Regions from separate parts of the Paenibacillus sp. OK076 genome, predicted to be linked through region 4. Evidence: riboswitches for the same ligand, from Rfam matches in the RefSeq annotation. Region 4 holds a riboswitch; each other region holds the start of a gene.
The links. A riboswitch is a leader RNA that binds a small molecule or an ion and turns the genes downstream of it on or off. The one in region 4 is predicted to bind cyclic di-AMP.
Positions count from the first base shown of each region.

Region 1: it holds a riboswitch for cyclic di-AMP, as region 4 does, so the genes downstream of both, BMY78_RS31090 (3D domain-containing protein) here and BMY78_RS31720 (C40 family peptidase) in region 4, are expected to answer to the same signal.
Region 2: it holds a riboswitch for cyclic di-AMP, as region 4 does, so the genes downstream of both, BMY78_RS02670 (HAD family hydrolase) here and BMY78_RS31720 (C40 family peptidase) in region 4, are expected to answer to the same signal.
Region 3: it holds a riboswitch for cyclic di-AMP, as region 4 does, so the genes downstream of both, BMY78_RS14405 (3D domain-containing protein) here and BMY78_RS31720 (C40 family peptidase) in region 4, are expected to answer to the same signal.

Region 1 covers NZ_FOCH01000009.1:47,424-55,614, forward strand. Annotated here, with positions in the region: gene ispE (4-(cytidine 5'-diphospho)-2-C-methyl-D-erythritol kinase) at 1-742, opposite strand, end outside; gene BMY78_RS31065 (small, acid-soluble spore protein, alpha/beta type) at 892-1,068, opposite strand; gene veg (biofilm formation stimulator Veg) at 1,314-1,589, opposite strand; gene yabG (sporulation peptidase YabG) at 1,743-2,639, opposite strand; gene rsmA (16S rRNA (adenine(1518)-N(6)/adenine(1519)-N(6))-dimethyltransferase RsmA) at 2,699-3,601, opposite strand; gene rnmV (ribonuclease M5) at 3,606-4,151, opposite strand; gene BMY78_RS31090 (3D domain-containing protein) at 4,307-5,491, opposite strand; cyclic di-AMP (ydaO/yuaA leader) riboswitch at 5,765-6,018, opposite strand; gene BMY78_RS31095 (TatD family hydrolase) at 6,260-7,030, opposite strand; gene BMY78_RS31100 (HD domain-containing protein) at 7,369-8,191, opposite strand, start outside.
Region 2 covers NZ_FOCH01000001.1:617,673-625,863, reverse strand. Annotated here, with positions in the region: gene BMY78_RS02700 (thiol-disulfide oxidoreductase DCC family protein) at 46-468, opposite strand; gene BMY78_RS02695 (hypothetical protein) at 616-894, opposite strand; gene BMY78_RS02690 (zinc ribbon domain-containing protein) at 993-1,238, opposite strand; gene BMY78_RS02685 (organic hydroperoxide resistance protein) at 1,444-1,863, opposite strand; gene BMY78_RS02680 (Nramp family divalent metal transporter) at 2,310-3,605, shown strand; gene BMY78_RS02675 (HAD family hydrolase) at 3,753-4,445, opposite strand; gene BMY78_RS02670 (HAD family hydrolase) at 4,616-5,014, opposite strand; cyclic di-AMP (ydaO/yuaA leader) riboswitch at 5,132-5,307, opposite strand; gene BMY78_RS02665 (glutathione peroxidase) at 5,674-6,150, shown strand; tRNA gene BMY78_RS02660 (tRNA-Leu) at 6,297-6,379, opposite strand; gene BMY78_RS02655 (urease accessory protein UreF) at 6,754-7,500, shown strand; gene BMY78_RS02650 (hypothetical protein) at 7,773-7,976, shown strand; gene BMY78_RS02645 (nitrogen regulation protein NR(II)) at 8,004-8,191, shown strand, end outside.
Region 3 covers NZ_FOCH01000001.1:3,271,781-3,279,971, forward strand. Annotated here, with positions in the region: gene BMY78_RS14390 (PspA/IM30 family protein) at 1-287, opposite strand, end outside; gene BMY78_RS14395 (prenylated flavin chaperone LpdD) at 417-761, opposite strand; gene BMY78_RS14400 (polysaccharide deacetylase family protein) at 909-1,697, shown strand; gene BMY78_RS14405 (3D domain-containing protein) at 1,831-2,499, opposite strand; cyclic di-AMP (ydaO/yuaA leader) riboswitch at 2,502-2,697, opposite strand; gene BMY78_RS14410 (amino acid ABC transporter ATP-binding protein) at 2,984-3,706, opposite strand; gene BMY78_RS14415 (ABC transporter substrate-binding protein/permease) at 3,693-5,156, opposite strand; gene BMY78_RS14420 (M20 family metallopeptidase) at 5,338-6,513, shown strand; gene BMY78_RS14425 (alpha-glycosidase) at 6,758-8,191, shown strand, end outside.
Region 4 covers NZ_FOCH01000011.1:25,477-33,667, reverse strand. Annotated here, with positions in the region: gene rbsK (ribokinase) at 1-979, shown strand, start outside; gene BMY78_RS31730 (c-type cytochrome) at 1,319-1,678, opposite strand; gene BMY78_RS31725 (GNAT family N-acetyltransferase) at 1,829-2,323, opposite strand; gene BMY78_RS31720 (C40 family peptidase) at 2,730-3,200, opposite strand; cyclic di-AMP (ydaO/yuaA leader) riboswitch at 3,204-3,341, opposite strand; gene BMY78_RS31715 (hypothetical protein) at 3,594-4,436, opposite strand; gene BMY78_RS31710 (M1 family metallopeptidase) at 4,447-6,438, opposite strand; gene BMY78_RS31705 (YwhD family protein) at 6,540-7,043, shown strand; gene BMY78_RS31700 (transglycosylase domain-containing protein) at 7,188-8,191, opposite strand, start outside.

The sequences.
Region 1 (8,191 bases), on a different contig from region 4:
CTGACATTAATACTCCGTCTGCTCCAAGCCGAATCATGGCATCCTTCAGATGCTGAACTTCCGGATACAGCTTCAACGTTACGTCCTCAAGCACATTCCCCATCTGCCCGCACACTTCGGCAAAGGATTGATTGCGAATGGCCTGCTCCATTTTGGCAGCACTCGGATGACGAACGATCTTGTCGCTGCGGAACCGTCCATAGACGTCGGCTGTGGACACATTAATCGGCGGCTTGGCCAAGATCACCCAACATTGCGGGGGATTCGGCATCGGTGTCAGCTTCTCCCCACGGCCTGTGGCGAGTGCTGTTCCGCCTGTAATGCAGAAAGGCACATCCGAGCCCAGTTCGGCTCCAAGTTCCTGCAGCTCTTGATCGGGGATGTTGAGACGCCAGAGGCGATTCAATCCACGCAGCGTTGCTGCTGCATCACTGCTGCCACCAGCAAGTCCGGCGGCCACCGGTATTTTTTTGTCCAGATGAATATGCACTCCGGTTCTCACGTCATAACGCTCTTTGATGAGCCTGGCTGCCTGAAAAGCCAAGTTCTTCTCATCCAGGGGGATATATCCCGCCTGACTAGAGATAAAGATCGTGTCACGAGGCAGCTCAGACATTTCCAGTCGATCGGCAAGATCCACCATCGTCATGATCATCTCAACTTCGTGGAATCCATCTCTTCTTTTATGTAAAACGTCTAGCATCAAATTGATTTTAGCAGGCGCTTTTTCGTAAATTTTCAAGGCGTTCACCCGTCCTCACCTTTTCCCTAAGACAACTTAACATATTATATCAAAATGGGGCTGTCAAGTCATTTCTATTCCGCATCCATGGGGAAAAAGCGAGGTCATTCCTGCCGGATTGCCCCGCTCTCCAAACCGATTGAACCGGATTACGATTTGCGTGCAGCTTCTTCCGCAAGTTGAATGGCCCGTTTCACCATATTGCCCGCATCCTTCGCTTTGATCCCGCCCCAACCTTCCTGCTGGACAGTATCATAGAACCCCAGGTCTTTTGCCAGTTCATTCTTGAGTTCATCCGACATTACACTTCTTCTTCTCCGGCTCATGGATCATCCTCCTCCAAATAGTTCATTCATGATAAGTCCATTGGTATCCGGGACTAATTGCCCCCAGGCCAAGCCAATTCATTTGATCTACTTAAGAATAATGCCTTGAACCTGTCCAAATAGTATGCCGCTTCTTCCCCAGACTCATTCCTGATCAACTATGGCTCTCCCATGAACCGAGCGGGATTTTTTCAAAATAAAAAAAGCGACCTGCCCAAGGGGGCAGAATCGCCGTAAATCGATACTTACGTCTCCATGTAGGAGCTATGCGTCTGGCTGCCTGGATCAAATACCATGACTTCCACCGATTCCGTAAGTATATCAGCATAACTGTAGGATACTCGCTTGAATGTTTCTTGCTCCTCATCAAGCTTGACAATAAAAACAGAAGGGTACGTTTCTTCCAATACACCCGTACGCTCAATGGTCTTACGGCGGCCACCATTAGCCCGCAGCATAATTTTCTGACCGATATGTGCATCGAGATTGCGTTTGATATCCAATAGCGTATTTTTAGCCATTGTCGACGACCACCTCTTTTCTTGTCCATTATACCGGATTTTACAGTCATTGTCAAATCAAAACTAATTATTATATCAGTATCAAAAAGTTGTTGTCAATGAATTTTTTTGCAAACAAAAAAAGCCCCTAAATGAGGCTTTCTTCTGCCATCTTCAGACGGCTGATGGATTCACTTTTAACGTGGATAAATCATTCAATCCGGGCAGACCTACCCGATAACTCCCTCGTGTCTCAACGCCGCCCACACCCTGGCTGCCACTAATCGTGTTATGCAAAATGTCATTCATATTCACGGTTTCGCGCACTGACGTGAAGGCTGCCTTGGCTGCCACATAGACCGGGTCTAAAGCATGAATGAGAATTCGGCCTGGTGAACTGGCAAAGTTCGCTCCAGCACGCAGCAAGGCCTCAAAGTGGGACTGACACGCACCAGCTACAATCGTGAGCGCATCGAGATGGCGTTCATATTGCCTAGCCACCTGAATAGCGGATACGAAGTTTTGCGAATTTTTGTAGCTGCCCAGACTATATAAGTCATAGGGCTGACGAGTCTTAAGTACACCATCATGGCCAGTAATGACAACAATGTCCGGGCGAACTTTGGGCAGCAGACGATATAAAGTGTCCGCCATGGCAGACTCATGTACGTATTGCCCCTCTGCGGGAACACGAAGCTGCTCATAAAGGTTCATGCTTTTTTTTAGATAATTAGGATCGCCATCCAAGTGCAGTACTTTGCCAGGCATCTCAAAATAGGCGGGTTCTTGTTGAACAGACCATTCCTGAACCAAACCTTCACGATTGCGCTCGGCCTGTTCCATTCGATTCTGCTGCAAGCGTGAGAGCGTCTGATGCGCCTTCACGTGAGCCTGCCTCGTCTTGGCACTCTGCGGTTCATAAGGAACCTGTATCAAATCGTCCACAGGGGAATCGGCTAACAGCCGGAACTCGGTCCCTTTAATGATGGCACCGTCCGACTGGAGGCCTTCCAACCGGAAAGTCACATCTCCACCGTATGACTTTCGAACGACCAAGTCTCCGATATTCATCAACATTATCACCTCTACCCCATCGTATGGGCAGAAACCCGGATTGGTTCATCCGAATTTTACAGAGCTGCGCGTACCCCAGCTTCCCACATTACGGTACTGAGTGTCGCATACTCCTGCAGGCTCAATGTTTCTCCCCGTCTCGAAGGCTGAATACCAGCCTGCTCCAGCAGCTGATCAGCCTGTTCTCTGTTCTCCTTTGTGAAGAAACGAGCTTTCAAATTATTGGAGATTGTTTTTCTACGCTGCGCGAATGAAGCCTGTACCACTTCGAAGAAATGTGCCTCGTCGGGAACTTCAACCGGCGGTTGCTCACGCACCTTTAACTTGATTACAGCCGATTCCACATTAGGCTGCGGAATAAATACCGTGGGCGGAACAATACAGACCAATTCAGGCATACTGTAGTACTGGACTGCAATGCTCAGACTGCCATAGTCCTTAGATCCAGGAGCAGCAGCCATGCGTTCAGCCACTTCCTTCTGGATCATGACCACAATGCTGTCTACAGGCAGCTTCTCTTCGAGCAGTTTCATCATGATTGGCGTCGTTACATAATAAGGCAGATTGGCCACAACACTCACTTTATCTACCGTTCCAAAATCGGTGCGGAACAGCTCAGCCAGATCCAGCTTCAGCACATCCCCATGATGCACACGAACATTCGGATAAGGCTGCATCACTTCACCCAGAATCGGCAGCAGCCGCTGATCAATCTCTACAGCCGTTACAGGCCCGGCTACCCGAGCCAGACGTTCTGTGAGGGCGCCGATACCTGGTCCGATCTCAAGTGCACCCTTGGACTCGTCCAAATCAGCTGCATTTACAATTTTGTTCAATATATTTTGATCGATCAGAAAGTTCTGACCCAGGCTCTTCTTGAATGAAAATCCGTGTCTTTGAATAATTTCTTTGGTTCGTTTGGGGGTTGCAATCTCTACCGTTTCTTCCATGCCCTTCATACGCTCACAATCCTTCACGTTCAATTTGCGATAATGCTGCGGAGAACTCTTCCCGGGTAATCTGGAATACACTCAACCGCTTGTGGAACTGCTTGCCGTTGCAATATCCTATGCCCAGCAGATTGCCCATCTCCATACGACGTGCAGCAGCCTGTGGGTGCACAATCAGTCCCGCCGCAATCAGATCCTCCCAATCGATCAGACTGGGTGCGCCTTCATAAGACGTGTGTACACGTGCCAGTGCATGACGAATGGCCTCAGGTGAGGCGTTCTCCACTCCGATGTCGCCTTTACGCGTAGCATCTGCCTCCGGGATGAAGGCATGCTTGCAGCCAGGTACTTTATTGGCGATGATTTTACGAATACGTTCACCAGCATGATCCGGGTCTGTCAGTACGATGACACCACGTCTCTCTTGGGCAAGTGCAATGCGCTTTAGAATACGCTGGTTGATGGCCGACCCACCAGTCTCGATCGTATCTGCCTGAACCGCACGTCGAATAGCTACGGTGTCGTCACGACCTTCCACCACGATCACTTCTCTTATCATGTTCCATTTCTTCCTTTCTAACGCAAAAAGAAGAGGAATATCCTCTTCTCTGCCAAACGGCGGGGGAGACTGAATTCAGACCCCTCCGCCGCATATTCCGCATGAATCATTCATGCTTATATTTTATAGCATTCCCATTTCAAAGTAAAACGATTTTAGTTCGCTTCCGGCTTCACCGGACCAATCACATATACCGTCTTGCCTTTCTTCCGTCCGAAGTTCAGGGCATGCTTCACACTATCATAATACACATCAATTTTGTTGCCTTTAATGGCACCACCTGTGTCTTCCGCACGACGGAAGCCAAGGCCCTCGATATATACCCACCAGCCAATTGGAATGACTTTGGGATCAACCGCAATGGTACGTCCCTCGGTTACCCGAGTACCTGATGCCGTTTTTGTGCCGATACCGGGCTCTTCAGAAGAGTATGCCGTCATGGATACATTTTTCAACACTTTAGAATATTTAAAAGAACTGCCTGAGACGGTAATTACTTTGCTGCCCGAGGCAGCGGTTTTCTTCGAGTTCGTGGTTGTTGCTGTTTTTGTCGTGGAAGTCTGCGCTGATACCGTCTGAATCACTGGCTCTTTCACAACAGGTTTGGCTTTGGTACCAACGGCAATCACTTTATCAACGCGATTCGTTGCGACCGATTTACCCACCATTTTTTTGGAGACCAATTCTCCATCCTGGAACACCTTTTCAATATGCTGTACAAGCGTGCCTTCTTTACCGCTCACAATGACACGATTGTCGCCTTTGTACAAGCTAGGGTCAGCCGTTTTGATCACTTTATAAGCAATCGGCTGTTCCACGTCCACCGTACGCTTTGTTACCCGCACTACACGAATTTTCATATCCGCTTCGATAGTGGTTCCAAGCGCCGGATACACTTTGTCTTCACTTGCAATCTGAATACCTGATTTTTTAATCGCATCTTTTACCGATGAATCGGTTGTATACAGAGTCTTGGTGTCTCCGTCTGCCGTAATCTTAACTGGAACGGCCCGCTCAATAACGATGCGGTCTCCATCTGTAATCGCCCCATTCAAGGGCATGGATACCTGATCGTGAGGGCTGACTGTGATTGACTGCTCCTCCAGCATTTCCTGAAGCATTCCTGTACGAGTCTCTACCGCTTGAGCTTTGCCATCAATAACCAGTGAAATTTGTTTCCCGGCCTGACCGTAAACGACTAACAAGATCATGATTGTAAGCGCAATTGAGAAAATCGCGATCAATGCCATTTGACGCATGTTCTCATGCTTCCACCGCAACGCGAAAGACTTACTGGATGATCGTGACTCATGGGTCTCTTCTGGTTGGAATGTGCCCACTTCTCCGTCCTCCTTCATAGCCTCGCCGTCTAAAGTAATGCATGATGTCTTTGACGCGACTATACCAAATTTTCTACAGAACACAGATCGGACCAACATAATCCGGTTCTGCACCATGAATCAATCTTCGCAACATGATGTCATCCTCCTGAATACTTACCGTATGATGACCGTATTTCTTTTATTCAAAAACAAAAAAGCCAAAGAAAGAGTTTAAGAGGAACTCTTTCGTGGCTTCCGAATGATTCTGAATATCGGAAATTCATGCACGAGGTTGCCTCTCTTTTTCCGCTTGCGAGGTTAGCTGTCGGGTTCGGGCGAAAGAGAGCCGCCCTATCTCCGGTCATCCGCTCATGGCGGACGCCCTTGAATTCACCCCGAGACCCAAAGAAGAAATCAAATACGGCTTCGCAGATTCATACGCTGCTTTTGGGTCAGCGCATGTTGCGCATCGGCTGCAAACACCGATGTTTAAGCCCTATTGGTTCCCCCGCTCTCCGTTAACGGAGACTCAGCGAGACTGATTCATGAAAGTAATGTTGTTTCATCGGAAAGTGTCCCTTTGTTCATCCCCCGAACATCTGTCCAATTTTCCGCACAACAATTCACTGAAAAGATGATATCCTGTTTCTATGCATGTTGTAAAGCGTTGTTCAAGTACGTTTTTCTAAATATTTGGTTAAAATATTGTAATATTCTTGATTTATTTGGATCAAAAAGCAAATTAACTCCGCCTAACTCACTTTTTCACCCGTTTTGCTCGATATTTTAACGAATCCCAAATCGTTCCATGGCATTTTTGGTCGTTATTGCTGCAATTTCCTCTACCGAAATGCCTTTAATTTCCGCAGCTGCTTCTGCAACCAGACGTACATGCGCTGTCTCATTTCGTTTTCCACGATAAGGGTGAGGTGTTAGATAAGGAGCATCGGTTTCAATGAAAAATCGGTCCATCGGAACCTTCTTAAGCACCTCTTTAGGCTGCTTCGCATTTTTGAACGTGATTGGCCCTCCGAAGGAAAGATGGAAGCCCAAATCCAGGCACATTTTCGCCGTTTCCCAGCTGCCAGAGAAGGAATGCATAACACCGCCTACTTCTCCTGCCTTCTCTTCACGCAAAATCTTTACAATATCCTCATGCGCATCCCGGTTGTGAATGACAATCGGCATATTTAACTCACGGGCAAGACCAATTTGTTGTCGTAATACGCGATGTTGAACCTCTTTCGGTGAAGTGTCCCAATAATAGTCTAGACCAATTTCACCGATAGCTACCACTTTTTCATGCTTGCATAAAGACGCAATCCATTCCAGATCACCCTCCTGCATCGTGATTGCATCCACTGGGTGCCAGCCTACCGCAGCATATATAAAATCATAGGTTTCAGCCAGCTTCATCGTGGATGGAATAGTCTCCCGGTTAAAGCCAACGTTAATCATGCGACTAACGCCCGCATCCACAGCACGCTGAATCATTTCCTCGCGGTCCTCGTCGAATTGTGGTGCATCCAGGTGTGTATGTGTGTCGAACAACATCATGCTGTATTTCTCCCTTCATGTCGAATTAACGACTAGCTCTTTTTAATCCATCCGGTAAACTAACCAGAACATAAATATTCCTAAATTCGGTCATATTTTTTTCTTTATTTCATTCTATTAGCTCATTCAGCACATTGAGCACAACATGTAGAGCGAACAAGTTCTTCCTTATCTATATGTTGCTTATCTTTAGCCATCCGGGTTGTATTCTAATTGCTCTGATTACAAAATTATGTCGATCTACATGTACTCTCCATTAAAGCAGATTACTGTATCATGGAAAATAGCTCTTTTAGAAAGCTTTATTCACCAGACTCCTGAACAGTATTGCTGATCATTTAATGTGAGAAATAGGGGCGTATATTTGACGGTAATTCATGAACAATCGCATCCACCTTATTTTGCGGATAATACAAGTGATGCTTTCCGCGATGAAGACCACTGATTGAACGGACAATGTCGGATACCTCTGACAACTCATGTAACTTGTCTTGCCGATCAAGCAGCAGAATCTGCTTGTCCGTCGATTCATCCGGACGAAACACATCATACGGATTATCCGTTGGAAAATCAATTTCCAGATCATACTCGGGATTAAGACCCGCTGCAGTGAAGGCTTCCCGAATCTCTTCAATCAGGTTTACGTCGATCTGTTCAATCTCTACATACTTATATAATTTGCGATCTATAAAACGTTCGCATAACTCACTTAGAACAGCATCGTCCTCTTTGCGCCACTGCATAAATGCCGTCTGAATCAAAGCTTCGTCCAGCTGCAAGTATTCATCCACCGTTAAATCGCCGGCGAATAGCTGGGACAGTGGATCGATCATGAAGCGGAATTGGAAACCTTGCTGTATGAGACTTTTCGCCCGCTTAAATATTTGCCGCAATATAATTTCCGAACTTCGGGTAACCGGATGAAAGTAAATTTGCCAGTACATCTGGTACCTGGACATCAAGTAATCCTCCACGGCATGCATGCCCGACTCCTTGACCACAATTCTTCCGTGAAATGGACGCAGCATACGCAGGATACGGTCAAGGTCGATCGTCCCATAGTTTACACCTGTAAAGTAGGCATCCCGAAGCAAGTAATCCATGCGGTCCGCATCAAGCGGACTGGTGACCAAATTAACGACAATAGGTTGCTCATATGTC
Region 2 (8,191 bases), on a different contig from region 4:
TTATTAATCAATCGTTACCGATACAATATGTCACGCTTCTTCCTTTTAAAGGAATCGATCCTTAATATCAGGTGTAGGCAGCATACACACTTCATCTTGACCGAACCAGCGATATCGGTTGCGAGCTACCATGTTATATATGGCATTCCGAATAAATTTCGGTACAATAATCAACACGTACAATAATGGATAAGGAAATTTCAATCCTTTGGCCAGACGCAGCGCAGCGGTTGAACGTGTATAATATTTTCCATCCTCAATGAGTACAAACGTATCCATGCTGTCCGTGGACAGATTGCCCTTCTCCAGCAATTGTTTTGCTACATCCGATTGAAGTGATGCAAAATGATATTTCCCCTCCGGGTCACGCTTGATGATCCACTTCGTTAATCCTTGGCAGAAATGACAGACTCCGTCCACAAGCACAATCGGGTGTCCCTCATGCTGATCCGTTTGATTTGCTGTCATAATCATGGCCTCCTCATAATTGCGCTATTAGTGTAACTTACCCGTTTTGAGTCATCCCGGTCGCTTTTTTTTACATTTGATTTAAGTGTAGCGGAAAATAGAAAAAGAGCGCAGGCTCAATGCCCACGCTCGTATCTGTCTTGGCAATTACTCAGCAATTGCCTTTTCCATCCATTGGTCATCAATCATCTGTTGATGCAGGTCACCAGCCCACTGGTCCATGCATTTGCAAATGAAATCTTTGCGACATACCGGACAAGGCGTTTTCTGTAGACGGCTGATATTGGTCAGCTTCCATTCCGGGGAATGGGAGTAGAATACACGGCATTGTGTGCCGTCTACCAATTTCATTTTAAATTCATACAATCCATCTTCCTTGTTGCCACTAGCTAATTCTAAATTTGCAATACGCGGTCTATAAGACATGGATATCACCTGTTAATTCAAATTTGGTTCATGCATTGACACTTCTCAGTACTAAGTCATATTAAAGAAATTTTAGTTCGATGTCAACTCACGCACATTTATCCCCCAAATAGAATATCAAGAATGGTACCCACCTGACCCTGCTTTTTCCCTTTCAGCACATCCGGATCGAATACTTCAACATATCCACAGGAAGAACAGGCGACGAAGAGATAATGATTGTGCTGAATATCAAACATTTTGCTAAGTCCCGCTCCTGACATGGATACTTCCTTAATGTTGCAATCCGTACCCCTGCATTTGGTGCATACAAATCGCCGTTCTATCATCTCTTCAATACTCATGGTCGTTCCCCCTTATTCGAATGTATGACTTCAAGCAAGAGTAGATTATGTAAAATAGTACGCTGTTCAACATGCAATCTCCTGCATCGCAACTGTATTATACAATACAAAACCCTGCCGAAGGCCAGCAGGGTCTTGTACTCGAGCATCAGGCATCCAAGGATACCCTGCTCTATATGTTCCCTTTACTCCTGCGAGTCAGGTCTTAAACTACATTAAGTACCACATCAATATTGCCGCGAGTTGCCTTGGAATAAGGACAGAAATCATGTGCCTTACGAGCAAGATCTTCTGCTTGACTGTGATCGACGCCAGGCATGCTCACATCCAAACGTACAGACAGTTGGAAACCATCATCTGCCGGATCTTTGCCGATGGATACATTACTGGTTACCACCACATTCTCCAACTTCACGCCCGCTTTGCGTGCCACATTGGCAAGAGCACTTTCATAACATGCACCATATCCCGCTGCAAAGAGCTGCTCAGGATTGGTTCCTTCACCACCTGCGCCTCCAAGTTCTTTTGGCATTTTCAGATCATGCTTGAGCACTCCATCCGAAGAAGCCACCGAACCTGTACGTCCACCTTTAACTGTTGCTGTTGCTGTATATAAAGCTTCCATTAAGAATCTCTCCTTTACCTTTAAGTTTTTTTGCTGCCTACAATTCAATTTAAACTTCTGGCTCATTTTGAAACGGTTGTTAATCCTTATTCAGCTTTTACAACTTTTTTATTTTCATGCATTTGGGATGAACACAGGTAATTTATCTAGGGTTGGGTAATATACTAAGGCACATTTACTCCTGCTAAATTTTGTCCCTCTACACAAAAGTTGCACTAGACAAAAATAATTGAAGGAGTACAATGTAAGTATCAACATAAACGTTTAGACATATGTGGAGTCGTTTAATTACGCTTTTAAGATTTTGGTTTCAATGTTCAAATGTAATCAAAGGAATGACACCGTTCCTCTTCATATAGAATATCAATACTTCAAAGTCGGGTGATTATATTATGAGTAAAAAAAATCCGTTCAACACTCCTTCAAATGAGCCATTAGCTGCGGGTATGGCCCCATCTCTCGGGGAAGCCCACAGCTCCATGAAGGTGCCTCAGAACGCTGCTTGGTGGAAAAAGTTCCTTGCTTTTGTTGGACCAGGTTATCTGGTTGCCGTTGGATATATGGACCCAGGGAACTGGGCAACGGATATTGCCGGTGGCTCACAGTTCGGTTATACATTATTGTCCGTTATTCTGATATCAAATCTAATGGCTGTGGTATTGCAGTCTCTTGCTGGCAAGCTCGGGATTGTCACAGGACGGGATTTAGCGCAAGCCTGCCGCGAACGATTCAGCATGCCTGTAGTCATGATGTTATGGATTTTGTGTGAGCTTGCGATTGCAGCCACCGACCTTGCCGAGGTTATTGGTTCAGCCATCGCTCTCAAGCTGCTGTTCAACATACCCATGCTATACGGTGTCATTATTACCGCTGTCGATGTACTGGTCATTCTTTTGCTGCAAAATAAAGGCTTCCGCGCATTGGAATCGCTCGTTATTGTGCTGATGGCTACCATCGCCCTCTGCTTCGGGATTGACCTGTTTCTCGCTAAACCGGATATGGGCGGCGTCATGCATGGTTTTGTACCCAGTGCCGAGATTTTGCAAAATCCAGCCATGCTCTATATCGCCATCGGAATTATTGGCGCAACCGTGATGCCCCATAATCTGTATCTGCATTCTTCTATTGTGCAGACCCGTCAGATTGAAAAGACACCTCAGGGTAAAAAAGAAGCGATTCGTTATACCACTATGGATTCAACCATCGCTTTAACGCTGGCCCTGTTTATCAATGCAGCCATCCTGATTCTGTCAGCTTCCGTGTTCCATAGTGTAGGCATGACTCAGGTCGCGGAAATTACAGATGCTTACCATCTGTTGACACCACTTCTGGGTACCACCATTGCAAGTATTCTGTTCGGTGTAGCCCTGCTGGCTTCAGGCCAGAACTCAACACTCACCGGCACGTTGTCCGGACAGATTGTAATGGAAGGCTTCCTGAACATTCGTATTCCGGCGTGGCTTCGTCGACTGGTAACACGTCTGATTGCAATCATCCCGGCCGTCATCGTAACAGCCATTGCCGGAGAGCACGGAACAGAGGAACTGCTGATTCTGAGCCAGGTTGTGCTGTCACTGCAGCTGCCCTTTGCCGTCATTCCACTGGTGATGTTTACGAGCGACAAAAAAAGCATGGGGGCTTTTGCCAACAAGCTGTGGCTCAAAATTACCTCCTGGATCATTGCTGGAGTTATCGTTGTCCTGAATGTGTATCTAATTATCCAGACTATTATGTTATTCTAGGTTACATGGAACTACGCCGTATTTTGTCTAACTCAAAAAGGCTGATCAACTCAAGAAACGTATCCCTTGAGACGATCAGCCTTTCCTTTTATATGTTTAAGCAGCAGCCTAATCCATACTAATCGGATCTTAAAAGCCGCACTTCATTTAGTTGTCCGAATTCGGAGTTACCATCAACAATGGAAGAAGCTCCTCCAGTGATTTAATCGTCCAGTCTGGACGTTCTGCATCCGCAAGCTCCGGCTGGAACCTGCCATAACCCTGCAAAATCCGGATCGTGTGCATGCCCAGCTTCTTAGCTGGAATAATATCATTATCGATCCTGTCGCCGATCATGACCGCTTCCTCGGGTTTACATCCCGCCTGTTTCAACGCTACAGCATACAATTCAGGATCAGGCTTGGACACTCCTTCTTCAGCCGAACAGGCCAGCACATCCACATACTTGCGCAAGCCGTAGCTATTCAGTCGATTTTCCGTCCCCGGGCTCTGATTGGCAATGATACCAATCTTATAGTGCTGCGACAACGTCTGAAGAACAGCGTCGGCTGACGGGAAGGGTCGCTCAAGCTCTTTGCGGAACTTCAGCTTCTCCTGTATCTGTTCCCGGTGCCCCTCATCGCTGATCAGAGTACGAATAGCCAATTTCATCGGCCATTGCTCGTAATTTCGGTAGGAGGCCGCAAATATGTCTCGCACCGTCTGCATCTCCACCTGATAACCAAGCGCACAAGCTTCACGAACGAACTGACCGATAATATCATCTACCGGCTCCCATTCGTCCACGAGCGTATCCCCCACATCAAAGAACAACCATTGTATTCCACGTACATCCGGCACGCCTATTCCTCCTCGTTAGCCACAGGAAATTATCCCTATTTCCCAAACCATAAAAAAGAAGACCCACCATCATGCATGAGTCTCCTCAAGAATCCGTTTTATTCATGATTTCAATTATAACAGGCAGCTGACACTGGATCAATCACAGGAATAGTACGAGCCACTAGCCATTAGCCATTAAGCAGAAATCCAACTTCCCCGTTCAAGGAATATACAATACGGTCTGCTCCCATTCCCCGATAGATCCCTTTGGGATGACTTTGTTCGGTAATCACACACAGGGACTTGGATGTCCAGGATCGGCAGATCTGCAAATATCGACAGGTTAGGTTTAGGCTATTTTCAAAAATAAAAACATTGCCGACACTGCCTTGCGGCAAAAACCATTTCTGAGCTGCAGCCGTGTTCATGCGAATGACATGCTCTACACCGATTCTCCGGAGCCTGCGCTCTTCCCCTGCACTGTTAGTCAGAACGGCAAACGGCATTTTTTTGTACATCAGCAATTTGATAAATTTACGTCCTGCTTCATTTGGAGCAGTCACTAAGATCATCTCTTTATCCATCATTCGTTCCTCCCTTGGCGTGAAAAGACAACAAAAAAGAAGCGTGGGGGACCAAGGCCTCCCGGACGCTTCTTCAATAATCCATAGCAAAAAGACACTATGAACCAGCGTACGGCTTGTTGCCTCTCCCTTTAACGCTTACGAGGTTAGCTGACGGATTCGGGCGCGAGAGTCGCCCTATTTCCGGCTGTCACCGGAAAATTCACCCCATGGATGCCCACTGTCCTGGACAGTTCATCCTGTTGGTTCCCCCGTTTCCCACCCATGAATGAATGGAAACTCAGCGATTAAAACATCGTTCTTATATCATCATAATCAGAGCGATATTATCGTTTGTTTCGTTTTTCATGTAAAATTTAATTTAAATTGGAATTACGATATGAATCATACACCCGTGCCATATTGGTGTAAAGTCTGCGCAGATCACCGAATCGACGGATTTTTGCCATTTCACATCAATAATAGCGCTTACAACACATCCATTCTCTACCCATCTCTTCAAAGCTCTCTAATTCTCTCTCTAGCGAAAATAAGGTAGCAAATCAGTCACAGATCATACACGACAGCTTGAAATGGAGTTAAAAAAGCAATATAAATTTTGCAATATTTAATTGCAATCAATATAATAGAGGATATAAGAAAATGAGATGGAGGCGATTTTCATGTCAGTCTACGACTACAAAGTAAACACCCTTCGCGGTCAGGAAGTTGAAATGTCCAACTATCGTGACAAAGTACTGCTTATCGTAAATACAGCAAGCCAATGCGGCCTTACACCTCAATTCAAAGGTCTGCAAGAACTTCAGGACAAGTTTAAAGACTCCCCATTTGAAGTTCTTGGTTTTCCAAGCAACCAGTTTGCACAGGAAAAGGGCTCCTCTGACGATATTGCTGAGTTCTGCCAGATGAACTATGGTGTCAGCTTCCCGATGTTTGAGAAAATTGATGTGAATGGTTCAAGCGCTCACCCTCTATTCCAGCATCTTACCAAAGAAGCACCGGGCGTACTCGGCTCCAAAGCCATCAAATGGAACTTCACCAAGTTCCTTGTGGATCAGAACGGTCGTGTTGTGAAGCGGTATGCTCCCAAAACAACACCTGATAAAATTGAAGCAGACATCAAAGCATTGCTTAAATAACAAGTAAAGGCCATCCCACCCCGGCAGACAGCATGAGCATGCATTCAGGGGAATCGGATGACCTTTTTTTTCGGACCCGGTTACTGTAAAAAACACAAAAAAAGAAGCTCCCCATACGGGAAGCTTCTTCTTAATCGTTCTTATGATGCGGTCGAGAGGACTCGAACCTCCACGGGTATATACCCACTACCCCCTCAAGATAGCGTGTCTGCCATTCCACCACGACCGCATGTCGTAAATAATCGGCAACAGAATTGATTATACCCGGTTCATGTTTAAAAGTAAAGCATTTTTATTAATATTATTTTAACTGCGCTTTTCCTCCCATAAATCGTATAATCTCGTCATTTTCTCCTACGAAGTGCATATGATTAAATTTGATCTCGTTTGTATATCCGATTAGGCTGATCACTCTACTTTCTTTATGACCACTCTTCATATTCTCTCAGTAGAACATAACTTATAAAGTTATATAAAATAACATTAAATAGATTTTATACTTAAATAACCAAGAAACTATTGACAAAAAGCGGATATTTATGTGAATATATATATCATATAATTCGGATTTACAAACATAAAACGAACCAAAAAGGAGTATAAATGTTATTTAACATAACATTTAACGAACGTAGGAGGCGAAAGATTGTGAACCGTGGGAATAAGCTGCTCGATTACGTCAAACTGCTTGATTCCTCTATCCAGGTCGGAGGCTTCACCCATTCCTTCGGAATGGATGCCCATATCGCGGAAGGTACCATTCGTAGTGCTGAAGATCTCGAATCATTCATGCGCTGCCAATTGCATCCCAGCATCGTGCGTCTGGAAGGCATGGCGATTAAAGGCATATACACCGCCGCAGATCACAATGACGCGTGGCGTACAGCCCTCATCGACAAGCTCGTCCATGTCCAGCGCACCCCAGTCAATCTTAGAGAACATGCGACCACAATGGGCAAACGACTGATTAAGCTAGCTCGTGCACTCCACCCCTGGATTGATTTTAGCCACCTCGAACACACCCTGGCTAAGTATGAATCCGTCGGCTGCCTCTCCACTGTTCACGCCTGGATTAACCACCACCTCGAAATCCCTGTCGAGGAGGCGGTCCTTGGTTATCTGCATTCAGCCATGAGTGCCTGCATAACCGAAGCCTCCAAAGTAATTCCTCTTCATACCGATACAATCCAGGACCTGCTGGTTCGCCTGGCCGCAGACCTGGAACATGAATGGCATACCGTCAGCGCCTCCGCTGCCGATGGACTGGTACAACCAACCTCAATGTCCATGAAAACGTTGTTCCCAAGCTTTCACATGCTTGGAGCAGGGCTTCACGCCTACCGAGCCTAATCTACCCCCTCCCCTTCATACCCGCGTCCTCACGCAGTAAAATATATAAAAAACACGCCGCAACCTCATTGCTGGCGTGTTTTCTATGTCAATTATTTTGTCTATTTAACGTATTTACGCCATTTTTCATATTAAAATACACTTATTTCCGTCTTTTTTAATTGTTAGATGACGCAAATACGTATATAATAAAACATACAGCTCGCATATCTATATACTTTACACCAAGAATAACCAGCTGAACACTACATTCCAACGAGGGGTGAACCCTTTTGAACAAAAAGAAACCTGTGACTCCTTTCGGATGGGCCATCAAACGACGACTAACCGAACTCCAGGTCGACCAAAAGACATTTTGCGAACAGTATGGCATTCCGCCATACCGTCTGTCCAATCTCATTCACGGCACGCGTAAAGCAACCCGGTTCAGGAACCAGGTCGCTGACATTTTGGAAATTCCAGATGATTTAAGATAAGATTTCTGCCAAGGAGGAGCTCATTTCATGAGATACTTAATATCCGATCTGGAGAGATTATCGTTCCAGTCCATGCAGCACCAGCTTATCATCGTCGACCACAACTGGATTATTCGAAGCTGCAACACCGCTTGGCAACACGGACTCGGGCAACTTCTTCCCAACCCAAGCGTAGCAGGCCCCTCAAGAACAGCACCTGAACCACCTCATTACCT
Region 3 (8,191 bases), on a different contig from region 4:
ACTTTTTTCTCTTCCAGTGCCCGACGGGCCAAATCCATATTCTGTGCACGTGCTGCTGTATGTGCTTGCTCCTCACGTTTCTTCACGAGAGCTTCCTGTTCTTCGAACAGCTGCTTGAATTTCTTCTCAATGGCAATCTGTGCAGCAACAGCTTTCTCCGCATCTTCAAGATCTTCCTGCATATCCCGGATATATTGATCCGTCATCTTGATCGGATCTTCTGCCTTGTCAATAATAGAGTTAATGTTAGACATTGTTAAATCGCGTAATCGTTTGAAAATGGACATTATGGTATTCCTCCTAGTCGATAGTTCATCCTTGTATATAATCATACATACGTGGCAATGTTCTACTCGTTTCAATTTTAACAAAAAAAATCATAAAAAACGATTTTAGCCTATTTTGCTTACATCGAACTATTGAATTAGTCGACCCGTTTGGCACAGCTCCTCATCAAGCAGCTTCTCTGCAGTCTGCACAATCTCATCAATCTGCATCCGCGTAATGGCGTCAAAGTGAATCCCCATAATCACAGTGACGGTTACCTTTAAATGCAGGGCAGCCTTACGTGCCAGTCTTTCACACAGTTCTTGTTCTTTATGTCCTGGAATATGCACCGTAGCTCCACTCACCCGTTCACGATCCGGATAAAATATCGCTACTGCTCCAATGTGTGATCTGCCTCCAGTTATTATAAAAACCTTATCTTCTCCTGCTTCGATCACCTGTAACCGAACGGAATTTAAGTCGTATGTACTCATCCTGCTCCACCTGTCCTTTTCTATATATATGGTGGAATTATGGCTTTGATTTTCTGAATCAGCAATGAAACATCTCACATCATGCATAAATACGGATGGCCCCGGGCATACCAAAGAGAACGCAATTTGGGAAAAGGAGGCACTAACATGCGTATACGCCTCATCATGTTATCCATCATGGTCATTCTTCTGGGAGGAAGTTACGCTCCTGCTCAGTTATGGGCTTCTTCAAGCCCGCAAACCGAACCTGCTTCGAAGTCTGATTCTTCCGAAGAGGAGCAGCTGACGCTGGGACAGCTCCGACAGAAATATGCGGATACATTCAAAACGAATGGCCCCTCGACAAAAAAGGTCGCACTGACTTTTGATGACGTACCTGATCCACGGTTCACCCCGAAGGTGTTGGATATTCTAAAGAAATACAAGGTGCGGGCTACGTTTTTCATTGTGGGACATCGCGCCGAGAAACATCCGGATTTAGTGAAACGCATGGTGAAGGAAGGGCATATTGTTGGCAATCACAGCTACAATCACCCGGAGTTCAGTAAGCTGACCATGAATGCATTTCGCAAACAAATCTTACATACCGGGGATATTATTCGGGATCTGGTGGGGTACACACCCAAAATGATACGTCCACCTTATGGCGACATTAACGAACAGCAGCTGCAATGGGCAGCCAAACAGCATTACAGCATTGTGAACTGGAATGTCGATTCCCTGGACTGGAAGGGCCTCTCCAAAGAGGAAGTCAAAAAAAACATCCTGTCCGCCGTCAAACCGGGTTCCATTGTTCTTCAGCATGCAGGAGGCGGTGTCGGATCGAAGCTGAGTGGTTCCATCGAGGCGTTGCCTGAAGTTATCGAGGAATTGCGTAACCGCGGGTACGAGCTGGTGACTTTGGACGAAATGCTGGAACTGCCAAAGGGCAAATAGGTCAAAGAATCTAGAAGTCGGATATTCAAAAGGGTGTCCTTCAATCACTTTATCGTGATTAAGGGACACCCTTTACTGTTAGAATAGAGTTAGTTGGAGTCACATCTGATGATGTGCAGCTACGATTTGAATTTTATTTCAAAATGTAAAGTTCAACATCCTGAATACCAAATGTGCTCACGGATTGTTTGCTGCCAGGAATAAAGATATCGATCTTATGGCCTTTAATGGCGCTGCCTACATCACGAGCCGTAGCGACAAATGCCTGTTTTGGCAGTCCTGGGTGTGTATGACCTGTTACCAGTACCTTAGTTCCCAATGGAATAATACTTGGGTCTACTGCAATGGTTCCCAATTCGAGCGGGTTACCGAAGTAGTCCACAGCACCCCATCCTCCATTTTCGGAAGCGTCCGCGGAGTATGCTGTTGCTTTGACATCGACCGCTTTGCTGTAATCAAACGTTTTTCCCCAGGCTTGTACAACTTTACTATCTGCATTAACGTCAAGACTTGCAGTAGTGATCGTTTTAGCCTCCGTTTTAGCTTCTGCAGCAGAAGCTGTGTACGTTGTTTTTCCAGGAATCGTAATTTTCAAACCACCATAAATGTTGTAAGCTGAAATGTCATTGTTCGCTTTGATCAGAGCGTTAAGTCCAACTCCATATTGTTTGGATAAGGTGTAGAAGGTATCCCCTTCTTTGGCCACATGAACTGAATCAGCATGAGCCGGAACGGCCTGAATGAGCATTGCTGCTGTCAGCAAAGCTGTTGCTGTTTTGGCTATACGTTTCTTGTTAATCATGGTCTTCCTCCCTCATTATGCCTGCGAAGTTAGTTGTCGGATTCGGATGGAGGAAACCACCCTATAGGTTCAATTACATTCAAATATATGTAGCCCTAATTCACCCCAAGCCGTGTGCAATTGATTCTCCCCCAAGCACACTCTGCAACGTTACATCCCCCGCACTCCCAACTCCGGAAGTTTCGGCAGGAACAAATATATCACAATTTTGTAACCAAGAGTCGTAGTAAATGTTACCATCCGTCTAATTCACTTCAACATCATGGCTGAATCTAAGCGGTTTTTTTCAAAAAATGTCTATTTGAGCTTATATCGCTGATGACAGAAACGTTACTTTTTATGTTAATCCGTGCGTATCCTTACATAACAAAACAATCCCTGCCGACGTGTCGTCGACAGGGATGTATGAGGGGGATGAAATTCTCATCCGAATTATACATTTTGCAATTTCAACCTGATCTTCATCCTGAATAACTTGGATGTATTAGAGCACTTTAGCAAGGAAGTCACGTGTACGTGCATGCTTGGGCTCACCGAACACTTCAGCAGGCGTTCCTTCTTCTACAATTACCCCGCCATCCATAAACAGGATGCGGTCACCCACTTCGCGTGCGAAGCCCATCTCATGCGTTACAATTACCATGGTCATGCCGCCCTCTGCAAGCCGCTTCATAACATCCAGGACTTCACCCACCATTTCAGGGTCCAGTGCAGACGTTGGCTCGTCAAAGAGCATGACATGTGGCTGCATCGCGAGCGCTCTTGCAATAGCTATCCGTTGTTTCTGTCCACCGGACAGCTGATTTGGATAGGCGTCTTTTTTGTCAGAGAGGCCCACCGTCTTGAGCAAATCTGCACAGATTTGTTCCGCTTCATGTGCAGGCTGTTTCTTCACTTTAATGGGAGCAATCGTAATGTTCTGCTGCACCGTTTTGTGCGGAAACAGATTGAAATGCTGGAATACCATCCCCATTTTTTCACGAGTTGCATTAATGTTGTGTTTCGGGTCAGTGATCGAAACTCCCTCAAAGTTAATCTCACCGGAAGTAGGTTTCTCCAGTAAGTTCAGACAACGCAAAAAGGTACTTTTCCCCGATCCGGACGGACCGATGACCACGACAACCTCGCCTTTGCCAATCGTTACGTTAATGCCTTTAAGCACTTCGTTCTTATCATAGGATTTATATAATTGTCTAACGTCTATCACTTGCACCCAACTTCCTTTCCAGTCGACCCAGCAGTTTGGACAAAATGAACGTCAGCACAAAGTAGATGGCTGCCGCAATCAGGAATGGATTCATCCCTTGATACGTAATATTTTTGACCACACTTGCCTGGTACATAATGTCCACCATACCGATAACCGAGATAATGGAGGATTCCTTGATAATGGTCACGAACTCATTACCGATCGCCGGCAACACCGCTTTGAACGCTTGTGGGAGCACGATGAAGCGCATGGCCGCACCTCTGCCCATTCCTAGGGAACGAGCTGCTTCCAGTTGGCCGCGATCCACACCCTGTATACCAGCACGGAAAATCTCCGCAAGATAGGCACCACTATTAATGGATAGTGTGATAATCCCCGCCTGAAGCGGCGAAAATGTAATACCGAACGTCAAGGCAAGCCCGTAATAGATAATCATCAATTGAACCAGCATTGGTGTACCACGAATAACTTCAACGTAAGCTGTTCCAATCCAACGCAGAATTGAGACGTCATGCAGACGTAACAGACAGATGATCAAACCGATAATTACCCCGAATATTACACCGAGTGCAGACAGTAATAGGGTGTAACCCACACCTGTTGCATAAAAGCTTTTGTATTGCCAGAACACTTGAAAAATGTTTTGATCTTTTTTCACCTTGTCTGCCATCAACTGGCTTGCTTCAGTGACCATCTGATCGATTTTATTTTCGCTTTTCAGACGTTCGAGCGTTCCGTTCACTGCATTCAGCAATTCCGTATTGCCCTTACGAATCCCGATTGCCGCTTCGGCCTGCTCTTCATCCGGAATAGCCGGAGCTAGTCCAATCACATCATCCAGGTAACCGGCAGCTACCGTATCCTCAACGATTGCAGCATTTACACGATTGGTCTGCAATTGCAGTACGATATCAGATATTTTATCAAGTGCTGTCAGTTTTGCGCCGGGGATTCCCTGGCCAATCGTTTCCTGAATGGAGCCCTTTTGGACACCAATTTTTTCATTTTCCAGATCAGCCATGGTTGGATATTTATCTTTATCCGCATTGCGAATCATGATGACTTGCTTGGATTTATAATAGGTATCGGAGAAGTCAATGCTTTGTCTACGCTCATCCGTTGGCGTCATTCCAGAGATGACCATATCCACACGACCACTCTGTAACGCAGGAAGAAGTCCGTCAAAACCCATATCCTCTATTACAAGCTCTGCGCCTAGATCCGCAGCAATTTCTTTAGCAATCGAAATATCAAATCCGACGATTTGGTCTTTACCATCAATCACTTTATGGAATTCATATGGTGCAAAATCGGCACTTGTACCGAGCACCAGCTTTTTACTGCCTGAATTGCCTGTAGTTCCCGTTGCCGACGCAACAGGTGCAACCGTAGTTAACAAGACCACAAGAGCTAGCAGCATCATGGTGTAACGACTAATCAATTTCAACCCTGTTCTCCCCTTATAATACTTTGTATGCTTTCTGTTGTTGATGCCTGAGTCATTATAAAGTAGAATGCATGATTATGCAATGCATTTCGACATTACAAATCCTGACTAGTTTCTGAAAAATAACCGCAACTATGATATAATTATTGAATTATTTTCATTTTTGCTTAAGGAGTCCAGCATGACACATACCAAAACACAAATTTTCACTGTAATTGATCAATATGCTTCCCGTTTTAAAGAGATTTCATCATACATTGGTGCGAATCCCGAACTTGGGAATGAAGAATACCTCGCCTCTGCCCGGTTAAAAGAAGAGCTTGCATACCATGGTTTTTCCGTAGAAGCTCCTGTCCTGGGCTTGGACACCGCATTCATCGGTACGTATGCTGCATCCAAGCCAGGTCCGACCATTGCCCTGTTATGTGAATACGACGCACTACCGGAAATCGGTCATGCTTGTGGGCACCATCTGATCTGCATGATGAGCCTCGGAGCTGCGGTAGGTCTGAAGTCCATACTGGATGAAGTGGGCGGAACATTGAAAGTGTTCGGTACACCAGCGGAAGAAACACGTGGGGCCAAAGTGCCTATGGCTGAAGCGGGTTTATTCGATGACTGTGATATCGCACTGATGGCGCATCCTTATTACGCGTATGAGAAATCTGGCAGCTCCCTGGCTATTGATGCCGTACAATTTGAATTCCATGGGAAATCTTCGCATGCTGCTGCAAGTCCACATGAAGGCATCAATGCCCTGGATGCGGTTATCCAGACGTTTAATGGCATTAATGCGTTCCGTCAACAAGTGAAAAGTACGGTTCGTATCCACGGGGTTATCAACAGCGGAGGACAGGCAGCCAACATCATTCCTGACTACGCTTCTGCTCAATTCTATGTACGTGCCTCAACGAGAAAAGAGTTGAATATTCTCACTCAACGTGTAATTCAGATTGCGGAAGGTTCTGCTCTGCAAACCGGATGCCGGCTTGTGACATCCAATTACGAGACATCCTATGATGAGATGGTCACGAATGAATCGTTATCTGCTGCATTCAGTGCTAATCTGCTTGAACTCGGCATTTCTCAAGAAGAGATCGTCAGTGGCAACGACCATGGTTCCATGGATATCGGTAACGTATCCTTGCGTTGTCCTGCAATCCATCCGTATATCCGTGTTGTGGACGAAGTTCATACGCTTCATTCCATTGAATTCCGTGATCTGGCGCTTCAGGAACGGGCCCTGGATGGTATGATCCTTGGAGCCAAGGCAATTGCTGCAACTGCTTATGATGTTCTTACACAGCCTGAGCTGCTGCAAACCATTCAAACAGAGTTTAAGCAAGCGAGTCGCTAAGTTTTTCGTGAACTGTTGTATATTAACCTAGGGTGTTCCCCATGACCTGCATTTCAGGTCTTAAGGGGCACCTTTTTTTGTTTTGAAAAGTACGTATATACGGACACAAGGTGGAGATGCTGTGAAAAGAAAACATTGAAAAATGTTGAAATTCTTACATTTAGCGACCGCACTTATGGTTCATATGCTCTCTAACTTGGTTATTTATAGCTATAACTGTATCTTGAGTTCAGGAGGTGTTGTCATGCTGCTCGAAGCGATGTATCACGTTCCCCGCGATAAATGGGCCTATGCTTATAATCCCTCGACGATTCACCTGCGTGTACGAACGAAGAGAAACGATGTGCAATATGTGACTGCACTGACTGGTGATAAATATGATTGGAATGGAACCTATAAAGAAATTCAACTGGAGAAAGCGGCTTCCGACAGTATGTTTGATTACTGGGAAACTGCAGTTAAGCCCAAATTCAAGCGCCTGACTTACATCTTCCGCATTACCGCTGGTACCGAAAATATTTATCTGGCTGATAACGGAATTCATTATGCTCAGCCATATCCTACCGGAGGATATTATGAATTTTCCTATATTCATGAAATCGATGTGTTTAAGGTTCCCGAATGGGCCAAAGAAGCCGTGTTCTACCAAATCATGACCGAAAGGTTTGCCAATGGCAATCCCGACCTGAACCCTGAAGGAACCCAGGAATGGGGTGGCCGACCTGAACTGGATAACTACTTTGGCGGAGACCTGCAGGGGGTGCTCAATCACCTGGATGATCTGACTAAGCTCGGTGTTAATGCCATTTACTTTACCCCGCTGTTTCAAGCAAACTCCTACCATAAATACGATACCGTTGATTATAAAAAAGTAGATCCTCATTTCGGGGATAATGAGCTACTCAAAGAAGTGGCGGAACAATGTCATCGCCGTGGAATCCGGGTCATGCTTGACGCGGTTTTTAACCATTGCAGCGAAGACTTCCCTCCTTTTCAGGATGTACTGAAGAACGGCAAAAATTCCAAATATGCAGACTGGTTCCATATCAATGAATATCCGGTGCAGATCAAGGATGGTATCCCAACCTACGATACATTTGGATTTTATGGCAATATGCCCAAGTTCAACACTGCTAATCCCGAAGTAAAAGACTATTTGCTTGATGTGGCTGAATACTGGATCAAGGAGATTAAACTCGACGGTTGGCGACTCGATGTTGCGAATGAAGTGGATAACCATTTCTGGCGCGATTTCCGCAAAGTGGTCAAAACCGCCAATCCGGAAGCCTATATTGTAGGCGAAGTATGGAGTGATTCCCTCACCTGGCTCATGGGAGATCAATTTGATTCCGTAATGAACTACCCTTTTGCTGACAAGGTGCTTGAGTTCTTCTGTGGTTCGATGGATGGGTATAACTTCGCTAACGAGATGGGATCACTCATTATGCGTTACCCGCAACAGACGAATGAAGTCATCTTCAACATGCTGTGCAGTCATGACACCCCACGTCTGCTTACCCGAGCTGGAGAAGACAAACGCAGATTAAAATTGTCGGTTGTGTTTCTTTTCACTTATATTGGTACGCCCTGTATATTCTATGGGGATGAGGTTGGTATACGTGGAGAAGGTGATCCGGATTGTCGTAAATGCATGCAATGGGATCCTGCCAAGCAAGAT
Region 4 (8,191 bases):
CGATATTCAGAACAAACCTCTTATTGCTGTTGTAGGCAGCCTCAATATGGATCTGGTGGTGAAGACGGATATCATCCCTGAGGAAGGCGAGACGGTGAGCGGGGAGGAACTGCACTATTTGGCCGGGGGCAAAGGCGCCAATCAGGCGGTTGCTGCTGCACGACTGGGCGGACAGACAACGATGATTGGTGCGGTAGGTTCGGATGGGTTTGGTGAACGTCTACTGCACAGCCTGACGGAAAGCGGGGCGGATGCCTCGCAGATTCGCATTCTGGATGATACCGTTACGGGTACGGCCTCCATCTGGCTCTCCAAAGGAGATAACCGGATTATTGTCATTCCCGGAGCGAATGGTCAGGTTGTGCCTGCGATGCTGGAAGAGGCGGATACGGTAAAAAGCCTGACTGCAGCCGCAGCGGTGCTGCTGCAGCTGGAGATCCCGCTGCCTGCGGTCACCCGCGCCGCCCAACTGGCGGCTGAAGGCAGCGCATTGGTGGTGCTCAACCCGGCGCCTGCCGTGCCGGGTCTGCCCCAGGAGCTCCTGCGGTGCGTCGACGTCGTCACGCCGAACCGCAGCGAGCTCGCCCTGCTCACCGGCCGGGATGATCTCCGGCCGGAAGACGTGGATGCGGCGGTCGTAGAACTCGCCGCATCCCTCGGGGCCGCTGTCGTCACGACGCTCGGCCCCGAGGGGGCTGTATACGCGGCGGCGCCTGGCGGCCGCGTACAGGCAGGGCGTGCCGGCGCGTGCCGTGCGCGCGGCTACGCCGTAAGCGCCGTCGATACGACCGGCGCTGGCGATTGCTTCAACGGCGCGCTGGCGGTAGCCCTTGCGCGCGGAGAGACGCTGGACGCAGCAGTTGGCTTCGCCATGGGCGCGGCTGCGCTGTCCGTGACGAAGCTCGGCGCCCAGTCCGGGATGCCGTTCGCACGTGAAGTGGAGGCTTTCCTGGCTGAGCAGCAGGCAAAGACGCCGTAAAGTATGATGCTTTGCTTAGAACGAGTCATAGACAGCTGTATCGGGATCGCTTATGCAGCCGGATAGCCATGGCTCGTATGTTTCTTACTGGAGCATCCTACGCATTGAACACATGAATATGACCAAGAGGCTCTTACTCTCCCGACAGGGGGAATAAGAGCCTCTTCTTCTTATGAACAGTTGATCAATTCAGCGACCACTGGAATACGATCGACTACGTGGTGCATCCAGAGCGATGATGGCTTGGAGCATGCGTGAGAGCGAAAGGACGGTTGGGGTCCCTCGCTTTAACACGCGTGTAATCTGAATCCTATGATTCGCTGCCTTAGTCTTCTAGCCTTACTTCTTCTCCGCCAGCCACATCGCAATATTCGCGATTTCTTCATCCTTCAGCTTGTCTTTGAACGAAGGCATACCGCCGCTTTTACCTTTGACAATCGTGGTATAAATCTTCTCCACATCGTCCTGGCTACCAATCTTCTGCAGACTAGGGCCCATACCCCCTTGAAGCTGATCACCGTGGCAGGTAATACAGTTTGCTTTGACCAGTGCCTCAGCCTGTCCTGCATCCATTGTAACTTGTGGCATCGTCGGTTTCGCTTCTTCTGCAACTTCCTCTTTCCCTGGAAGCGTAAACATTAGTACAATAGCTAAAGCGCACGCTGCAAAAAATACCCCGCTCATGATCCATTTGTGCATCCCTTATGTCCCCTCCAGAATGAAAGATCATCTAACTTGAAACTATCCATATCATTATAACGGAACCTGTAGTGACATCATAGCATTTTGTGGTAATTTTTTGAACTAATCACATAACCGGGGACTTTTTAGGGTGATTTTATGCACTATTTATTCGCGTGGACCTTCATAGACCATACAGTAAAAAGGTTTCAAACCGCTCGGTGTCTGTCGTTCGTATGTATCCTTCGTAACAAATCCGGCTTTGAGATAGACGCGAATGGCCCGGTCATTCCAGGTCAGAACTTCCAGATCAATTTCGTTTGCAGGGTTCCGGCGAATGGCTTCCTGCACAATGGCCAAGACAAAAGCCTTCCCTTGCCCATGGCCACATCGATCGGGGTGCATGCCAAGCCCAATGCGGGTGACACCTTCAAGCGGGAAGTATTGAGCGAAACCGCAAATCTGCTCATCCTCTCCCAGCACCACCGCATATTGTTCCTTCCGTAGCTGGGGATCGCCGAATTCTACTTCAAGTGCTTTCATTTGCTCCCAGGGCAGCCAGCTATAAATATTATAAGGCGGGTCATACTGCCAATCGCAGATGAGCTCCGCATGTTCTTCTTGCATGGGCACAACGTGAAACGTCACAGGGGCTTCATCCATACAAAACTGCACGCTCCTCTCATTGTGAACAAGCGATAATGATTTTGATTTGTCCATATCTATATCTATATCCATATGTCATTCCATATCTAAGCTTGTTTTCACTCTACAAAAGAGGCGTTCATTTGGCAAGTCCTCGTTTTAGAAAAAAAAGTGAAACAAAAGTTCCGGTAATTTCGTTTATATTATAGTAGGATGGGTAAAAACATGATAAGAGCACGGACGAAGCAATGAAAATAGCTCTAAAAAACTTAAACTTAGGTTTGATCGCTATCCCGAATGCTTTGAAGGAAACGAAGCACAAAAAAACCGCCGGATCCATTCCTGCGGAGAATGTACCAGACGGTTCTATTATGCTTCGTTACAGTAGTTTTATTGTTCCAGCATGACGTTGCTCAGCTTGTCCCTAGTCGATGGCCAATGTCTCATATGCATCCGTGCTCATAATGCGTTTAGCGCCAACATAGCGGTTAGCCCAGTAGCTTTCACTTAATTCGCTGATGGTAACTCCTTTGGAAGAAGAGGAGTGTGCAAACTTTCCATCCCCTACAAAGATCCCTACGTGCGAGACCCCTTTACCCGTTGTATTGAAGAATACCAGATCACCTGGTCTCATTTCCATACGGGATACCGAATCACCCATGTCGAATTGTGAACTCGATTGGCGAGCCAGATCAATACCCAGCTTGTCGAATACATAACTTGTGAACCCAGAGCAGTCAAAGCCGTTAAGCGTTGTTCCTCCGCTTTTGTATGTAGTTCCCATTGCTGAATCAATGACTTGGTCCATTTTTGAATCTGCGAATGCGCTGCCTGCTCCAAGCGATAATGCAAATGTGAGGCTAAGTACAGCTGCGGTTAATTTCTTTTTAAACAAGAGATATACCCCTTCCAATGCCTGCGAGGTTAGCTTAAGGATTCGGTTGAAGGTCCCCTATGATCCCTCTGTTGCAAGATCAATTCACCCATAACTGGTTCCCCCGCTTCCCAGGTGCTAGGAATTTGGCTATGCTAGTTATGCACCTGCGAAATCAAGAAATGACGATTAAATTTTAAGTAGTTACAAATATGAAGGTAAAGATTACAAAGTTGTTACTAAAAACTCACTGCGATTATTGTAACAGAGGTATATCACTTTGGCAACGTTTAACAACAAAATTAGCAAAAAAAACCTCGACCTTTGACGGGGAAAGGTCGAGGTTTGCTTGTTTAAAGGCTTTTGATGAAAACAACTTTACATAGAGATGGTAACCATTTTTAACCGTGCACGTTAATCCTTGATCGAATTGGACTGCCATAACCGGAAATGGGCGCATATTTTCCATAGGCTTAGCAAGCACCGGGCAAGTGGATACGTCTGTTGTAGTATAAGACCAGTTAAACCCGTTAGTAACCATGAAGCTGAAGTAAAGGCACCAAAGACCAGCAGATGAAGGCCGCCCAGCATGACAGCGATGCCGATCAGAGTGATGACCTGGCGTAGTGCAATCCATAGAGCTTGAAACGTACCACGCGCTCCGCCTTCCCCATCAGGAGCTGAGATACCAAACTGCATGTAGAGCAGGATATGATGGATAACCCACCCGTATACAATCCAACCAGCAACATAGGGAATACCAGGCAAGAGCAGATGGAGGGAATGAAAACCTTCCATAAAGATAGAATAGAGCTTTGGTGCGAGCCAATAAGCAGGCAGCAGCAGCAAAAGGGTACGAATGGTGTAAAGCAACAGCATCGGTTTCCACAAATTTTTGATGCCACGAATGAATGGAATGCGCTCTTCCGAATGATTATAATGCTGGAGCGAGTAGAGCAGCCCTGCCTGAATGAGGGGGCTAATCAGCATCCGTAGCAGCAGCATAGCCCCTAAAATCCATAAATAGCGATGGACCTCCGGATTCGTTGTCAGGCCGAGTTGGCTCTCCATTTTGAATAAAATTGTACTGAGTTCCCCTGCATCAGGGTCAGGATAACGCAGGAGCAGCGGGACCACAGCTGACTGAACCATTCGATAAAGAAAGTATCCCCATACTAATTGATAGAGAAATAAAAGTGCTGCAATGAACATATGCTGACGGACGAGAAACCAGCCTTCACGTATTTTCGCTTTCACTGTATCCACCTCACCATGACAGACTTCCGAATATGGCTTCTATAAGTTTGGTTGCACTCATGCTCCAGCGGGATTTGGTTGGCTCATCCAGTCCGGCTTTCAGAAAATTGTTCATATGATGGTTCTCCAGCACAATGGTGTACAGCGGATCAGTCATAGCCCAGGAAACAGGGGAAGTATAGGTCAGTTTGTAGGTAATGCGCTCCTCGCTGCCATCCCATTCTTTCGTCATGGTTTTCCCGTCTTCGAACATAATTCGAACAGGCACCTTCTTATATTCACTGCCTTTTTTCTGGACTGTTACAGACGACTCGTACAACGTTTGACCGTCTTTCAGGATAGGATTGATGGTGATCTTCTCCACTGCAAAGTCAGCCATGCCATCTCCATATACATATTGATTAAAATAATCGGTCCAGGATGTACGGGTCACTTGCTCCACGACCTTTTGAAAATCAGACGAAGTAGGGTGTTTGAAACGGTATTTCTTTACATAGGTCGAGAGAATACGCTCCATCGTTTTGGCACCAACCTGTTGTTCTATTCCGAGTAAAACAAGCTTGCCTCGTGTGTATACGTTCGCTGCATATTGATTCTGGGAATCAAACTTCCAGGAGTTCTGTGTCAGTGGAGCCGGAGAAGTAATGAGACCTGATTGTACAGGCAGATTCGGGATAAGTCCGTATTCCTGTTCCATCACTTTGTCTTCTGCATAGGAGGTGAATCCTTCGTCCAGCCAAGCCTCTTCGAATTCATTACTCGCAACCATGCCGTAAAAATACTGATGCCCAATCTCATGCACAACCGTGCGTTCCAGATCGTAACCAGGTGTAGAATCGTCCGCACCGAAGGCGGTGACCAAGGTAGGGTATTCCATTCCTCCTGCGCCGTTCCCCGATTTGGGCGGGACAACAATGGACAATGTGGAATACGGATAAGGGCCAAACCACTTGCTATAGTTGGATAGCGCCGCTTTGGCGGCGTAGAAATAACGTTCCTTCAGATCCTCATGAGCAGGGTCGAGATACAGCTTGATTCGAACACCTGGCACATTGGGAGCAGAGAAGGGTTCTTCCGCATAAACAAAATCAGGAGAGGCTGACCAGGCAAAATCATGCACATCATCGGCATAGAACTGATATATTTTTTCGCCGTTCTTCACAACCGCTTGCTGGGTTGGGAATCCAGTAGCAGCTACTTTGTATGTTTCCGGTACCCGAATACGCACACTATAGATACCGAAATCGGCGTAAAACTCTGAATTACCGTGATACTGATGCAGATTCCAGCCTTCGTTCGTTCGACCTCGTGTGCCTACTGGCTCATATACGCTAAGTTTAGGGAACCACTGACCAGCCATAACGAAATGATCTGCCGTTCCCATGCGGGCAAAAATTTGCGGTAGCTTGACCTCAAATTGGGTGTGAAGCGTGATGCTTTCACCGCCTTTAACGGGTTTGGGCAGCCGTACCTTAATGAGAGTAGTATCTTTCATGTTTCCATCATCCGGTTGCACATACTGCATCCGATGCATGAGAGAAAGCCCGTCCTCTGTTTTCATTTCTTTGATCTGCATGGAACCATAACCGTTCGTGGGCATGACATCACCGCGAAGCTTTCCCCCGGATTCTTGCATAAAAGTGGTGTCAGCAGAAGAGAAGGCATTGGGATACATGTGAAAATAAAGCTCACTGACGGTTTTCTTACCTGGATGTGTCCAGGTTATCGTCTGAGTTCCTCGCAGTACATTCCCGTCTACCAGCTTCACATCCATGTGATATTCCACTACGCGGTTGCTGAACACTTCAGCGGTAGGTGTCTGTATACTTTCCGGAGATGTTTGGGTTTTGACGGGTGCCGTAGGCTTGCCCGATTCCGGGGCGAGCACAGGCAAGTCAGAATGAATGGAGCGTGTGGAACCCAGACCAAGCCATATCCCCCCGGCAACTACACACAGGGCTATAATTGCGGTGAGCCAGCTCTTGGCGCGTCGTGGAATCATCGTTAAATACCTCCCGTTGACAAGCATCTACAGCATGTATATGTTTGCATTGGGGCGATTATTAGTTAAAATATTTGTATCAACCCTTGGAGGCTATAAACATGGACCAAAACGAGCAAAACGGCAAAAAACAGATTGCCTTGAATATCGTTAGTGCAAAGAGCAAACACAAAGGCTTCGGTGCAGGTTCCATTGATCTGAACAACCTGTCTCCAGTTATTATTGATAACGGAGAAGCCAAGATCGATATTGGCGCGATGCATGCCAAGAGCAAGGTAGAGCGTAACATCAAGTTCTCGACCAACCGTGAGGACGTACCCAATGGGCGCCAGGTATGGCTGGTATGGGTAGCTGTGGACCGTAATGAACAGGGACAGTTCTATGGCGGAGCAACTGCGTGTGAGATGTGGATTGATACAGAAGCGCGTCGTGGATGGAAACTGCTGGCCGATCATGTGAATCGCATGGATTATGCCATGAAGCGCCGGTTCATGCTCGATGATCTTGGACCTGAGGATCGCGCGGCACTCAAGACGCTGCTGACTACGCATAACGAAGAATGGTGGAACGCTTCTCCAGATGAATTGAAAGAAGCGCTCGCCTAATTCATGAATGTTCAAGTTGTTCAAAAAAGAAGAACCAAAAGCCCCGTGACCGAGATGATCGGTTCGGGGCTTTTGCTTCTATGCTAAAATTAAATTTTACGGACACTGACGCAATTACGTCATTACGTATTTACGTCACTTCGGTCATTCCACCCACCAGCGTTTGAAATCCTTCCACCATGAATGCTTCTCTTCCTGTATTCCCTGCTGGTTTTGCACCTCGCGAATGTCTTTATCCTTCTCTGAACCCGAATCGTCCGAAGCGCTGCGACAGACCTCGGTCGGTTCCGTGCCATCAATAAAAACTTCCAGCCGTTTCTCGGCGCAGCCATTGCCAGCGAGTTTACCGGATTCGGGATCGATATATACACTGACGACATTATCCGGTACGGTAAAAATCTTCGGTGGAACACTGGCGAGGGCCTGTTCCGTGAATTGGGCAAACATAGGTGCCGCACGACGCCCGTCGGATGTGGAAATGGCTTTGCCTTGATCATAACCGACCCAGACAGCCGTTGAGAGCTCTGGGGTGAAGCCGACTAGCCAAGCATCCGTATTGGTCGTCCCTGTTTTGCCGGCGACAGGCCGTTTAATCGTTGCAGATACCCGATTACCCGTACCTCCATTTTCGAACACACTTTCCATCAACCGTGTTAATACATAAGCAGCAGCGGGTTCAACCACCCTCTCGGCCTTGGTCTGAGGTGCTTCATAGATGACTCGCCCTGCGGCATCCGTCACTTGCAGAATGGCTACAGGAGGTGTTCTTTGCCCACCTGCTGCGATAGCGGAAAATGCTGAAGCCATCTCCAATGGACTAACAGGCGAGGTGCCGAGTGCAAGGGAAGGTACCGGGCTCATGTTGCTCGTAATCCCTAAATTTTTGGCCATTTTCACCACTTGTTCAGGTCCGATCTGCATAATCGTATTTACCGCGTAGATATTGTCCGAAGCGGCGATCGCCTGTCTCAGATCAATCTCACCTAAATACTTATCACCGAAGTTACCGGGCTTATAGGTCTTGCGATCATTGTCATAATGAAACAGGGTCGGCTCGCTTTTAAACATGGACGCACTGGTGAGCTGTTTCGATTCCAGGGCAGCCAGATACATAATGGGTTTAAAAGCAGATCCCGGCTGACGTGTAG